Regions from separate parts of the Devosia sp. T2-14 genome, predicted to be linked through region 2. Evidence: predicted binding sites of a transcription regulator. Region 2 holds the regulator's gene; the other holds the start of a gene.

Region 1 (7,122 bases), 1.8 Mb from region 2:
GATATTGCGCCACTGCTCATCGCGCATCCGGTACATCGTCCGGCCCGCACTCGGCTCCAAAGTGGCCGATAGGGAGTTCAGCAAGGTGGTCTTGCCCGAGCCGGATTCCCCCACAATGGCAAGCACTTCGCCGGGATAGAGCTCGAAGCTGACATCGGCGCAACCCAGCCGGCTGCCGTAATACTTGGTCAGGTTCTCGACCTTGAGGAGTGGTTCGCTCATTTGCTCACTCGTGAATTATGGGAATGGCTCAGCGGCAGAAACGGACCGCTCATTCTGCAGCCTCCATCACGTCGCCGCCCAGCACGCCCCGGTGCCCGGCCAGCCTGCGCTCCTCGCAATTGTCAGTGTCCGAGCAGACGAACATGTGCCCGCCGCGATCGTCGAGGATCACCTCGTCGAGATAGACCTGCTCGCCACCACACAGTGCGCAGGGCTCGTCGAAATGCTGGATCTCGAACGGGTGGTCTTCGAAGTCGAGGCTCACCACTTCGGTATGGGGCGGCACGGCATAGATGCGGTGCTCGCGCCCTGCCCCGAACAGCTGCAACGCCTCGCTCATGTGGAGCTTGGGGTTGTCGAATTTGGGGATCGGCGACGGGTCCATCACATAGCGGCCCTCGACCTTGACCGGATAGGCGTAGGTCGTTGCGATATGGCCGTGCCGGGCGATGTCCTCATAGAGCTTGACGTGCATCAGGCCGTATTCCTCGAGCGCATGCATCTTGCGCGTCTCGCTTTCGCGCGGCTCAAGGAAGCGCATGGGCTCGGGGATCGGCACCTGATAGACTAGGATCTGCCCCTTGGAGAGCTTGCGCTCGGGGATGCGGTGGCGGGTCTGAATGATGCTAGCATCGGCGGTGTGGGTGGTGGTCGCCACCTGCGCCACCTTGGCGAAAAATGCCCGGATCGACACGGCATTGGTGGTGTCGTCGGCCCCCTGGTCGATCACCTTGAGCACGTCTTCCGGGCCGATGATCGATGCGGTGACCTGCACCCCGCCGGTGCCCCAGCCATAGGGCATGGGCATTTCGCGGGACGAGAACGGCACCTGGTAACCCGGCACCGCGATGGCCTTGAGAATGGCCCGGCGGATCATCCGCTTGGTCTGCTCGTCGAGATAGGCAAAGTTGTACTGAGCGGGGGTGGTCATTCTGCGGCTTCCTGCATTTCGGCGGCGTCGTGCTCGGCGCGCATGCGGCGGATCAGGTCCAGTTCGGCCTGAAAGTCCACGTAATGGGGGAGTTTGAGGTGTTCGACGAAACCGGTCGCCTGCACGTTGTCAGAGTGGGCGATGACGAATTCCTCGTCCTGCGCGGGGGCAACGATGTCCTCGCCGAATTCGCTGGCGCGCAGCGCGCGGTCGCAGAGCGACATGGCCATGGCCTTGCGTTCGGCCTGCCCGAAGACCAGCCCGTAGCCGCGGGTGAACTGCGGCGGAACCTTGGCTGAGCCCTTGAATTGATTGACCATTTGACATTCGGTCACCCGGATGCGGCCGAGATCGACGGCAAAGCTCAGCTCGGGCACGTCGAACTCGACGCTGACTTCGCCGATGCGGATTTCGCCGACAAAGGGGTGGGTGCGGCCATAACCGCGCTGGGTGGAATAGCCCAGTGCCAGCAGGAACCCTTCATCGCCGCGCGCCAGGGCCTGCAGGCGCAGGTCGCGTCCGAGCGGGAAATCGAGGGGTTCGCGGGTCAGGTCGCCGACCTCGTGATCGGGATCGGTTTCCCCATCGGGCTCCATCAGCCCCTGCCGGCCCAAAAGGTCGGTGACGCGGGGCGCCTGTTCCGCCTCGCTGTCGCGCTTTTGCGGCGCCGGCACGGCATCCTCGACCACCGAAGGATCGAGCAGACGGTGGGTGTAATCGAAGGTCGGCCCCAGCAGCTGCCCACCGGGCAGATCCTTGAAGGTCGCCGAAACACGCCGTTCTATCAGCATGTTACCGGTTTCGATCGGCCGGGAATAACCGAAGCGCGGCAGCGTGGTGCGATAGGCGCGGACCAGGAAGATCGCTTCGATCAGGTCGCCGCGCGCCTGCACCAGAGCGAGGGCGGCCAGTTCCTTGTCGTAGAGCGAGCCCTCGCCCATGGTGCGGTCGACGGCGAGGCCCAGCTGTTCGACGATCTGGTCGAGGCGCAGCGCGGGCACCGAGCGGTCGCCACGGCGACGGTCGGCCAACAGCGCATGGGCATTGGCAATGGCGGCTTCCCCGCCTTTGACGGCTACATACATGTCTAGTGTCCTTCCGAAATACGGGTCGAGCGCGGCAGGCCCATCACCTGGCCATCGGCCACCAGCAGCAGGTCGATTCCGCGCGGGTAGAGCTGGCGGTTTTCGGCCCACTGAGTGAGGAAATTATCGGGCAACCCCAACGGGTTGATGTGGCCGTGCCCCTTGATTCCCGGACCTTCGAGGGTCAGCGCCGGGCCACCATCTAGCGACGGCACGGCCAGAACGATGGTGGTCGAGCGGTCGGGATATTCCTGGCTACCCAGATTGAACTGATCGAGCAGCGGTAAAGCACTGACAGCACTCGCGAAAGCGAACACGGCCCGGCCCGGCTCGCGGACGATCGGGGCGCCGGTGTGGAAGCCGATAAAGGGAGCGACGCCAGCGTCGTTTCGCAGGGCCTCATCCAGCCAGATTGCGGTATCCTGATCGGCTAAGGTCAGGAGAACACTCGCCAATTCGCCGGTCAGCGGACCATGGGAAGCCGCTGGCCGGGACAGACTTTGCGGGGTGCCGGGGTTGGCGAGGGCATCCATGATCGCCCGGAAGCAGCTTTGGGACTGCAGGACGGGTGCGGTGAAACCGCCATCGAGAACAGCGTCCATCTCAATTGTCTCCGCGAACCATGGTGAAGAAATCGACCCGCGTGGCCGCCGTCTCATCGCGGCTCTGCTGATCGGCTTCGGACGCAAGTGCCTGAAGCGGCGTGATAATCTCGCGCTCGACGGCTGCGCCATCGCGCTGCCACAGGGCATCGATGACGGCGATGACCTCGGCCTTGGCGAGATCGCGCCCCAGGCAATAGCCGTGTCCGACCTCGCCACTGGCGATGCGGACGCTGGCGCGGCTGACGGTTGCCTCACCCAGATTGAACGGTGCGCCACCGCCGCCGGCCCGGCCGCGGACCATCACCATGCCCACTTCGGGCTGGCGGACGATGGTGTGTTCGGGCTTGTTTTCCCAGCTGTCCCAGAGGTTTGCGAGGGCGCGGCTGGGGGCGGCGGCGAGGGTATCGAGTACCGCCTTGCGGGGATTGGGACTGTCTGTCTGCATGCTTGCCTCGATTTGTCTATTATAGTAGACAACTGATGTCGTTATTCCGGTCCTACGCCGCCTGTGTGAAAGTGCAATGACAATCTCAAAAGATGCGTCCGGCGGGGTCGCCTTATGGCGGCAGATAGCCGATGCGATCCGGCTCGATATCGTTGGCGGCAAGCTGGCACCGGGCGATCGCCTGCCTACCGAAGCTGTTCTGGCTGAACGATTTTCTGCCAATCGCCATACCGTGCGGCGGGCCCTTGCCGTGCTCGCCGACGATGGTGTCGTGGGGGCAGAACAGGGCCGCGGAACCTTTGTGCGCAACACCAGGCGACTGAGCTATCCCATCGGCCGGCGCACCCGGTTTTCGGAGGGTTTGGCGGGCCAGGCGCAGAGCACGACCAGCCGCCTGATCGGGCATAGAATCGAGTCTGCCAACGCGGCGACGGCCCAGGCGCTGGGGCTCAAGCCGGGGGCCAGAGTTACAAGCATGGAGACCATTTCGCTTGCAGATGGCAGGGGTTTGTCTCGCGCCACAACGCGGCTGAATTATAGGGATTTTCCGGATTTTGCAGAGCGGTTCATGACGCTCAACTCGTTCACGGCAGTGTTCGCCAGCTATGGCATTGCCGACTATGCGCGTGCCTCGACACGCATTTCAGCGCGCCATGCCGACGTGGAAGAAACCAAGCTTTTGGGGCTGGTGCCAGGAGCGATCTTGCTGGTGTCGGAAGCGATCGACGAGGATTCCAATGGAAATCCAATATCTTATGCGCTGAGCCGGTTTCCGGCGGATCGGATGGAACTGGTGGTGTAGCGTCGCACTATCCACACCTTCGGCACCGACCACGGACTTGATCCGTGGGGCATTATCTACTCGGCGAGCGTGACGGGAGGCCCGCGGATCAAGTCCGCGGGCAGCGGCGGTGTGTGGGAGAGATTTTGGGCGTTAGGGGTGCTCGACCAAACCAGCGCAGTCTTGCAGCATGCTGACGAATTTCTTGCCCGCTTGCTGCAATTCGCCCGAATTATCGATGCGTACCGTGTTGGCCGGCAGGTGATCGTCGACCTTGCGGGCCAATCGGGCCTGGATGGACTCGATGGTCTCGCGACCGCGATTAGCGAGACGCGTGGCGATGACGTCGCGCGTGGCAGTGACGAGCACCACGACCGCATCGGGATAGCGCTCGACCAGTGCCGGGATCATCCGGCGCGACAGGTTGGCGATGACCACCTTGCCGGCACGCAGATCGTCCTCGATGGCAATCGGCAGACCGTAACGCAGGCCATGGGCATCCCAGCTGAGGGCGAAGTGACCGCGCGCCTCGGCAGCGGCGAATTCGACTGGGGTCAGGGTATCGTGATCTTCGGTATTGCCGTCGGCGGGACGGGTGACGACGCGGCGCACGAAATGGAACTTGCCGCCATCCCCCAGGCGCTCGCGCGCATAGAGGATGAGGCTATCCTTGCCAACACCGCTTGGTCCGACGACCGCTACAAACCGCCCGCTCATATCACCCGCTGACCTTGGCGCCACACGGTGCGCACAATGGGAATCCCGTCTTCGACCCGAACATGGACCAGATCGGCGCGCATGCCGATAGCAATCTCGCCGCGGTCGGTGAATCCGGCCGCATCGGCGGGGCGCTTGGTGACCATCTGAATGGCCTTGGAGAGGCTGACGCTTTCGACCACATCGGCCAGGGCAAAGGCAGATTGCAGCATGCTGAAGGGGATATAGTCGGAGGAGATGATATCGAGCAGGTCGGCCTCGGCGAGGGCCCGGGCCGAGACATTGCCCGAATGCGAGCCGCCGCGCACGATATTGGGACCACCCATGAGGATGGCCATGCCGGCCTGGCGCGATGCCTTGGCGGCTTCCATCGTGGTGGGGAATTCGGCGATGTCGATGCCGAGGCCAACGGCCTCATCGACGTGATCGCGCGTTGCATCGTCGTGGCTGGCAATGACGATGCCCCGGGCCTGGCACAGCTCGGCGATCGCGCGGCGATGCTTGCCGGAGAATTCCTGCGATTCCGCATTGCGGCGGCGGGTGAAGGCATCGAGCTCGGCATCGCTCATCTTGAGCTTGCCCTGGTAGTAGGTCTTGTAAGCGTCCATGGACGAAAACTGACGCTGGCCGGGGGCGTGATCCATCAGCGAGGCGAGACGGACCTGCGGATCATCCTGGATGAGGCTGAAGCTTTCGAGGCAATCGGGGGCCGAGACTTCGCAGCGCAGGTGAATGTGATGCTCGGCCCGCAGGCGACCGGCATCGCTGCCAGCGCGAATGGCATCGGCGAGAATGCGCATTTCGGCGGCGCCCATATCGGCGTGTTCGTCGAGGCCCACGCGGATGGCATCGAGCACCGTGGTGATGCCCGAAGCGGCGATCTGGGCATCATGGGCCTGAACGGCCGCCACGGGGTTCCAGCGCACCTTGGGGCGCGGAGCATAGTGGGTTTCCAGATGATCGGTGTGGAGTTCGACGAGGCCGGGGATCAGGTAATCCCCGTCGAGATCGAGGCCGGTGCGCGAGGGGGAACCGATATCGGTGATGACCCCGCCATCGATGCGCACGGAGCCCTGCCGAACTTCGTCGGCCAGCACCACGCGCGCGTTGCCAAGAACCAGATCTCCGGTGGCGATGGAATTCATGAACAGACCAATCCTTGCGCTCAAGTCAGCAAGCGCGGGCACTAGCACGCATGTGTGACTGTTCCGCGACGGCGGGGGTGATGGGGGCGTGGCGGTTGTGGAAGGACAGATACCCCCACCCTTCATCCCTCCCCACAAGGGGGAGGGAGACGACTGGGAGTTCGGGGCAAGGTAGGGCGGCATGCGCTGGGTGGGCTTCCCTCCCCCTTGTGGGGAGGGAGTGAGGGTGGGGGTGGTGGCCCCAGCAAAGGGCCCACTTCCCCTCCCCGATCCGCTTAGCGGAAGTGGGTGGCGACGGATTTGAAGAGTTCGAGGTCGGCCAGGGAATCCTGCAGGGTGGTTTTGGGGCGGGTGCCGGTGGTGATGCTGTGGTGGAAGGCGTTGAGCTCGATGCGGAAGGGGTCTTCGTAGAAGGGGCCGACGATTTCGGTGCCGGTATCGGTCATGGTCGAACTGGTGATTTCGAGGCGCGTCGGCAGGTTGCGGATATAGGGCGTGTCGTAGTTCATGCGGAAATGCTGGGTCTGGGTCAGCACTTCGATGCCCGCATCGAAGCGGGAGACATCGTCGATGACGGCTTCATAGAGCGCGGTGAAATGGCCGTAGTCGAACAGGGCCACCACCGTCTCGCCGCCATGCTGCAGCGCGTAGGAAACGCCCTTGGGCGTGCCGAGCAGGTCGCGCATGGCCGAGAAGCTGTGCGAGCTGAGGCCGGTGAGCACCTGATAGGCGCGCAGGGCGTCAGGCGGGCAATCCTCGCCCATGACCGACTTCAGGATGGCCTGGGTGGCGGCGCGGCCTTCGGCGATCAGCGCGGCGGGAACGTCAGAGGGTTTGAAGATATTGCGCGTCTGGGCGACGAAGAACGGGGCTTCGCGGATGATGTCGCGCACGCGGACGTGGCGAATGGTCTCGAGCGCCGGGAGACGGTTTTTGAGTTCGAGGAAGGCGCGCGAGAAGCGGCGCATGTAGCCGACGAAGACGATCTTGTCGTTGGTGGCATCGAGCTCGAGGATCGGCCGGAGCTGATCGGCGGACAGGCAGGCCGGCTTTTCGATGAAGACGTGCTTGCCGGCGCGGATGGCCTGCTCCAGCAGCGGTGCGTGGAGGAAGTCGGGCGTGAGGATGAAGACCGCGTCGAGATTGGGATCGGCAATCAGGGCCGCCGCATCGGGGTGGCGGGTGGGGACG
Region 2 (7,122 bases):
CGTGATAGCCGTCGCAGCCAGCGATGAAGTCGCAATCGATGCGGTGGGTAGCGCCGCCCTTGGTGTAGGTGACGTAGGGGCTGGTGTCGAAGTCGTGCAGTTCGACGTTATCGGCCTCGTAGATGGTGGTGGCCTCTCGCGCCGCCATCAGGTCGCGGGTGACCTCGGTCTGGCCGTAGACCATGACATGCTTGCCCACGAGGTCGGCAAAATCGATACGCTGGTGCGTGCCATCGAAGCTGAGCTCGACGCCGTCGTGGATGAGGCCTTCGGCATGCATGCGGGCGCCGACGCCGGCCCGGTCCAGCAGGTCCATGCTGCCCTGTTCGAGCACACCGGCGCGAATGCGGCCAAGCACATAGTCGGGGCTTTTGCGCTCGAGAATGATGGCGTCGATGCCGGCCAGTTCAAGCAGGCGGCCCAGCATCAGCCCTGCCGGGCCTGCGCCCACGATAACGATTTGGGTGCGCATCGGCTCCTCCTGTCCTCGTGGCAAGCATGGGGCGAACCGGCACCCGCGCCAATGGACAGGCGGCGCAATCTATTGGATTATCCGAACATGAAATCTGTTCCGATCTATGCGCTTTACGGGGAGATGGAGGCCGACCGGCAGCAGGATTGGCTGCACTGGGAGAGCATCCAGTCGCGCAGCCGGCTGCATGATTACCTGATCTCGCCGCATCGGCATGAGCAGTTCTTCCAGGTGCTGAGCTTTACCGGGGGCAGGGCGCAGGTGACGCTGGATGGCGCGGTGTTCGACCTGGCGCCACCCGCCACGGTGATCGTGCCGGCACTGACGGTGCATGCCTATGCCTTCAGCGATGACATTGAGGGCGTGGTGCTGACCATGATGGCGCGCGATGTTCGGGCGACGGGCATGGACGCGCCGCGGCCGGGGGTGATCCTGGGGACTGGGGCGGTTACCGAGGCGATCGCCGCGCTGATCGCCGAGGCGGACCGGCCGGGCGAGGGACATGGGGTGGCGATGCGGGCGCTGCTGACGCTGCTGGTGGTGGCGATCAGCCGGGCGCGGCAGGACGAGGGGCAGGCGGTGGGCGAGGCCCATGACCGGGGCGCGCGGCACGCGCAGGCCTTCCGTGATCTCGTCGACGAGCGTTATCGCCAGACCCGCTCGGTGCAGGACTATGCGCAGGCCCTGGGCATCAGCCCGACCCATCTCAACCGGGTGAGCCGGCAGGTGCTGGGCACTTCGGCGCTGGCGGTGATCGAGCGGCGGGTGGCCCTCGAAGCGCGGCGGCAGCTGATGTTTTCGACGATGACGATCAAGCAGATCGGCGCCGAACTGGGCTATGACGATCCCGCCTATTTCACGCGGGTGCTCAAGCGCATGCTGGGCGTGTCGCCGGGGCTTTATCGCCAGCAAATGCAAGGCCATAGCGGTGGCGCGGAGCGAAATGAGCCTTAAGGCCTGCTTGCCAATCGGGGGGCGCAGACCTAGACAGGTTGGGTAGAGAAGGAAGCCATATGTCTGATCGTCCGTCTGTGCTGGCGCCATTCCGGCATGAGACATTCCGGATGCTGTGGTTCGCGACGCTGGTGTCGAACCTGGGCGGACTGGTGCAGTCGGTGGGCGCCGGCTGGATGATGACCACGCTGACCGACTCGCACAACATGATTGCCCTGGTCCAGGCATCGACGACCCTTCCGATTTTCGTCTTCTCCCTCGCCTCGGGCGCGCTGGCCGATAATTTCGACCGCCGCACCATCATGCTGATCGCCCAGATCGGGCTGATGGTAGTTTCGGTGTCGCTGGCGGCGATGGCGTTCCTGGGGATGCTCAATCCCTGGCTGCTGCTGAGCTTCACATTCCTGATCGGCTGCGGCACGGCGCTGTTCAACCCGTCCTGGCAGGCCTCGATGGGCGATATCGTGCCGCGCTCGGACCTGGCGGGGGCGGTGACGCTCAATGCCATGGGCTTCAACATGATGCGCAGCGTCGGCCCGGCCGTGGGCGGGGCCATCGTGGCGCTGGCGGGAGCAGCGGCGGCCTTTGCGGTCAATGCGGTGTCCTACCTGCCTCTGATCTATTCGCTGTGGCGCTGGAAGCCGGTGCGGCCGATCAATGTGCTGCCCCGCGAGCGGTTTGGCAGCGCGATGTGGGCCGGCATCCGTTACGTGTCGCTGTCGCCCAACCTGACCACCGTGCTGCTGCGCGGCTTCCTGTTCGGCTTTGCAGCGGTGGCGGTGCTGGCGCTGCTGCCATCGGCGGCGAACGAATTCATGGGCGGCGGGGCGCTGGTCTATGGCACGCTGCTGGGTTGTTTCGGGCTCGGCGCAATTGGCGGGGCCTTCGTCAATGCGCGGGTCCGCGAGCGGTTCAGCAACGAGGTGATCGTGCGGCTGGCCTGCATCGGCTTTGCACTGAGCTGCGTTGGCCTGGGGTTGAGCCGGGACGTGCTGCTCAGCCATTTCGTGCTGATCCCGGCCGGCATGTCGTGGGTTTTGGCGTTCTCGCTGTTCAACGTCTCCATCCAGCTGTCGTCACCGCGCTGGGTGGTGGGACGCGCCCTGTCGCTGCACCAGACCGCAGTGTTTGGCGGGCAGGCGGCGGGCAGCTGGATCTGGGGCCTCAATGCGGATTGGATCGGGCTGGAATGGACCTTTGCGGCGGCGGGCGTGGTGCTGCTGCTGTGTGCGCTGCTGGGCTTCAAGCTGCCGCTGCCGCAGTTCAACTCGCGCGACCTCAACCCGCTCAATACGTTCAACGAGCCGATCCTCAAGCTCGACCTGCGGGCCCGCAGCGGTCCGATCATGGTGATGATCGACTACATCGTCGATCAGAATGATATTCCGAAATTCCTTGAACTGATGGCGGCCCGGCGGCGCATTCGCATCCGCGACGGGGCCCGGCAGTGGGGACTGTTGCGCGATCTCGAACATCCCGAAATCTGGACCGAGACCTATCATGTGCCGACCTGGATCGACTATGTCCGGCACAATATGCGCCGCACCAAGGCCGATGCCGAGAACAGCGAACAGCTGCGCGCCCTGCATCGTGGCACCGAGCCGCCGCGCGTGCATCGGATGATCGAGCGGCAGACCGTGTCCCTGCGGGACGACATGCCGCTGGTGGATTCCGGGGACGTTTAGGGGGCGGGTCGTCTAGCTCCGGGGCTGCCCACGGACTTGATCCGTGGGCCTTTTTCGACGCCTGCGGTGACTGGGAGGGGCCCGCGGATCAAGTCCGCGGGCAGCGCTGGTGGTTGTTTGAGTACATGGTGTCACGCCCTCGTGGTTCGAGGCTCGCGAAGGGCTCGCGCCTCACCATGAGGGCTACTGGGTAGGGGGCGGGTGGTCCCGCCAAAGCCTTACGCGAGTTGAGCAAATCGCTCGTCGAAGGCGTAGCCGGCGCCGCGGACGGTGCGGATGGGGTCGGCATCTTTGCCGCGGTTGATGGCGCGGCGGAGGCGGCCGATGTGGACGTCGACGGTGCGTTCGTCGACATAGACATCGTTGCCCCAGACGCCATCGAGCAGCTGCTCGCGCGAATAGACGCGGCCGGGGTGGCGCATCAAATATTCGAGCAGGCGGTATTCGGTGGGGCCCAGATGTACGTCGCGGGTGGCGCGGCGCACGCGGTGGGTGGTGCGGTCGAGTTCGAGATCGCCGACCTTGAGGGCCGCCGTCACCAGGTTGGGATTGGCGCGGCGCAGCAATGCATGGATGCGGGCGATCAGCTCGGGGACCGAGAAGGGCTTGACGATATAGTCGTCGGCGCCGGTCGAGAGGCCGCGGACGCGCTCTTCCTCTTCGCCGCGGGCGGTCAACATGATGATCGGCACGCGGGCGGTTTCCTCGCGGGCGCGCAGGCGCCGGCACAGCTCGATGCCGGAGATTTCGGGCAGCATCCAATCGAGCAGGATCAGATCGGGGAGTTTTTCCTGGATGGCGTGCTGGGCCTCGTCGCCGGTTTCGGCGGTGACCACGCGGAAGCCTTCGGCTTCCAGGTTGTAGCGCAGCAGGATGGCGATATCGCCTTCGTCTTCGACCACAAGAATGGTGGCGGGCATGGGGTGGCTCCCCTTTGTGGGTTCAACACCGGTTTCGGTGTTTGTGGCCCACCCCTCCCGGCCTCCCCCTGGCAGGGGGAGGGGCAGGGCGGTGGGTATGGAGGCAGAAAGTACCGGCGGGGTGACGCGGCCCCGCTGGGTGCTTAGGCCTTGATCTGGGTGCGCTGGAGTTCCTGCACATCGGTGGTCAGCTGCTTGCCGGTCTGCAGGTAATAGGCGCGCTCGGCGATGTTGGTCGCGTGGTCGCCAATGCGTTCCAGGCTCTTGGCGCAGAACAGCAGCTGGGTGCAGGGGGTGATGTTGCGCGGGTCTTCCATCATGTAGGTCAGCAGCTCGCGGAACAGCGAGGTGTGCATGGCATCGACTTCGTCGTCGCGGTTGCAGACCTCGATGGCCCCGGCGGAGTCGCGGCGGGCATAGGCATCGAGCGCGTCCTTGACCTGGCGCAGCACCAGGGCGGTCATGTTCTTGACGCCGTTATAGAAAGTGGGCTGCAGGTTGAGGCCTTCGAGCTTGAGCGAGCGGCGGGCCAACTGCTTGGCCATGTCGCCCACGCGCTCGAGATCGGCAGCGACGTGGATGGCGGTGATGATCGAACGCAGGTCCGAAGCCATGGGCTGGCGGCGGGCGATCATGGAGACGGCCATGTCGTCGATGCGGCGCTGCATGTCGTCGATCTGCTGATCGGCGATGATGGTGAGGTCGGCCAGTTCGCGATCGAGCTTGAGCAGGGCCTTGGTGCCATTTTCGATGGCGACTTCGACTTGACCGCCCATTTCGGCGATCATCTGGGCGAGGGCAACGAGCTCGTCGCTATAGGCGGTGACGATATGGTCTTTACCGATATTGGGCATCTGAATTCCTCTAACCGATACGGCCCATGATGTAGTCCTGGGTCTGCTTGTTGACCGGGTTGGTGAAGATGTCTTCGGTGACGCCTTCCTCGATCAGATTGCCCAGGTGGAAGAAGGCCGTCTTCTGGCTGACGCGCGCGGCCTGCTGCATCGAATGGGTCACGATGACGATGGTGTAGTTTTCGCGCAGTTCATCGATCAGTTCTTCGATGATGGCGGTGGCGATGGGGTCGAGGGCCGAGCAGGGCTCGTCCATCAGGATGACTTCGGGGCCAACGGCAATGGCGCGCGCAATGCACAGGCGCTGCTGCTGGCCGCCCGACAGGCCGGTCCCGGGTTCGTTGAGGCGATCCTTCACTTCCTCGAACAGGCCCGCCTTGCGGAGCGAGGAGACGACGATCTCGTCGAGGTCGGTCTTGGAGCGTGCCAGGCCGTGGATCTTGGGGCCATAGGCGACGTTATCGTAGATCGACTTGGGGAAGGGATTGGGCTTCTGGAACACCATGCCGATGCGGGCGCGCAGTTCCACCACGTCCAGGTTGGGATCGTAGATGTCCTCGCCATCGAGCTTGATGGTGCCGCCGACGCGGGCGCCCTCGATGGTGTCGTTCATGCGGTTGATGCAGCGCAGGAACGTGGACTTGCCGCAGCCCGACGGGCCGATGAACGAGGTCACCGCGCGGTCGGGGATATCGATCGAAATGCCGTGCAGGGCCTGCTTGGTGCCGTAGTGAACGGTGACGTCGCGGGTGGACAGGCGGATCGGGCGCTCGAGGGCGTCGGTGGGGTTCATTGCGGTGTTCACGCTTTGCTGGGTCATCTTAACCTTGCCGGCGAGCATATCCATTTTGGCTAAGTCCTTCTATGCGCGCTTTTCGAGGCGCGTCCGCAGGAAGATTGCGATGGCGTTGAGCAGGATCATGAAGCCCAGCAGCACGATGATGGCGGCGGAGGTGCGGGCCTCGAAGAAATTGCGGTTTTCATTGCCCTGCCAGAGGAAGATCTGGACGGGCAGGGCGGTCGCCTGATCGAGCGGGGTGGCCGGGACCGAGGCGACGAAGGCGTTCATGCCGATGAGCAGGAGCGGTGCCGTTTCGCCCATGGCCTGCGCCACGCCGATGATGGTGGCGGTGAGGATGGACGGGAAGGTAACCGGCAGCACGTGGTGGAACACCATCTGGGTGCGCGAGGCGCCCATGCCAAGGGCCGCCTGGCGCAGCGCCGGGGACACGCCTTGCAGTGCGCCGCGGGTGGCGATGATGATGGTGGGCAGGGTCATCAGCGTCAGCACCAGACCGCCGACCAGCGGGGCCGACAGGGGCAAGTGCAGGTAGTTGATGAACACAGCCGCGCCGAGCAGGCCGAAGACGATGGAGGGCACCGCGGCGAGGTTGTTGATATTGACCTCGATGAGATCGGTGAGGCGCGACTTGGGCGCGAACTCTTCGAGATAGATGGCTGAGGCTACCCCGATCGGAACGGCGAGGATGATCACCACCAGCATCATGTAGAGCGTGCCCATGAAGGCACCGGCCAGACCGGCAGAAGCGGGCGCAGCGCGGCTATCGACATTGGTGAAGATCGACCAGGCAAAGCCCGAGGAAATGGTGCCGTTTTCGACGAGAGCGTCGATGAGGGTACGGGCAGGGGCCGACAGCTGCTGCTGGGCGTCGCCGAGCGAGCGGTCGATATTGCCCTTGATCCAGTTGTCGGCATTGGCCGAGGCGAGCACGTCAACCTCGACGGTCTTGCCGAGCAGGCTCGGGTCGGCGACGAAGATATCGCGGATCTGGTGCCGGGCATTGGTTTCGACGATGGAGAGCAGTTGCTTGCTGTCGATCTCGAAGCCGGCCGGCATGGCCTGGCGCAGGGAGGCCTCGACCACCTTGTTCCAGTTGAGCATGGCGACGTCGCGCTGCCACTTGAGGCTGGCGGCGCGGTAGGCCGCGTCGGACTGGCCTTCGGCGCGCACCGGCGCCGGATCGACCCCGATCAGCTCGGGATCATAGGTGACCGACAGGTGCAGATTGGACTGGGTGAAGGCCGGGAGGCCTTTTCCAAGCACGTCGGTGAACAGCAGCGCAACAAAGCCCAGCGCCAGGACGATGGCGCCAATGCCCAGACCGCGGAAGATATATTCGGTGAGGTGGCGGCGGCGCAGGCTGGCGCGAATGCGCTTGGTGCGTTCGGCCGAGGCGGCGCGGGTCGGGAGAATGTCGGTCATTATTCGTACTGCT

What was found. Region 2 encodes PhoB, which activates phosphate uptake and scavenging genes when phosphate is short. Its sites were predicted from a motif close to TGTCATNNANCTGTCAT; they were not measured.
Region 1: a site for PhoB is predicted at 5,986-6,002, ahead of ACZ5WT_RS11580 (alpha-D-ribose 1-methylphosphonate 5-triphosphate diphosphatase). Genes of this name have one in related genera too.

Annotation. Positions count from the first base shown of each region.
Region 1 covers NZ_AP027921.1:2,348,660-2,355,781, reverse strand. Annotated here, with positions in the region: gene phnK (phosphonate C-P lyase system protein PhnK) at 1-222, opposite strand, end outside; gene ACZ5WT_RS11610 (alpha-D-ribose 1-methylphosphonate 5-phosphate C-P-lyase PhnJ) at 272-1,153, opposite strand; gene ACZ5WT_RS11605 (carbon-phosphorus lyase complex subunit) at 1,150-2,238, opposite strand; gene phnH (phosphonate C-P lyase system protein PhnH) at 2,241-2,840, opposite strand; gene phnG (phosphonate C-P lyase system protein PhnG) at 2,842-3,288, opposite strand; gene phnF (phosphonate metabolism transcriptional regulator PhnF) at 3,365-4,090, shown strand; gene phnN (phosphonate metabolism protein/1,5-bisphosphokinase (PRPP-forming) PhnN) at 4,223-4,786, opposite strand; gene ACZ5WT_RS11580 (alpha-D-ribose 1-methylphosphonate 5-triphosphate diphosphatase) at 4,783-5,931, opposite strand; gene ACZ5WT_RS11575 (Gfo/Idh/MocA family protein) at 6,207-7,122, opposite strand, start outside.
Region 2 covers NZ_AP027921.1:237,930-245,051, reverse strand. Annotated here, with positions in the region: gene pobA (4-hydroxybenzoate 3-monooxygenase) at 1-472, opposite strand, end outside; gene ACZ5WT_RS01220 (helix-turn-helix domain-containing protein) at 560-1,426, shown strand; gene ACZ5WT_RS01215 (MFS transporter) at 1,486-3,111, shown strand; gene phoB (phosphate regulon transcriptional regulator PhoB) at 3,330-4,031, opposite strand; gene phoU (phosphate signaling complex protein PhoU) at 4,175-4,885, opposite strand; gene pstB (phosphate ABC transporter ATP-binding protein PstB) at 4,896-5,678, opposite strand; gene pstA (phosphate ABC transporter permease PstA) at 5,748-7,109, opposite strand; gene pstC (phosphate ABC transporter permease subunit PstC) at 7,109-7,122, opposite strand, start outside.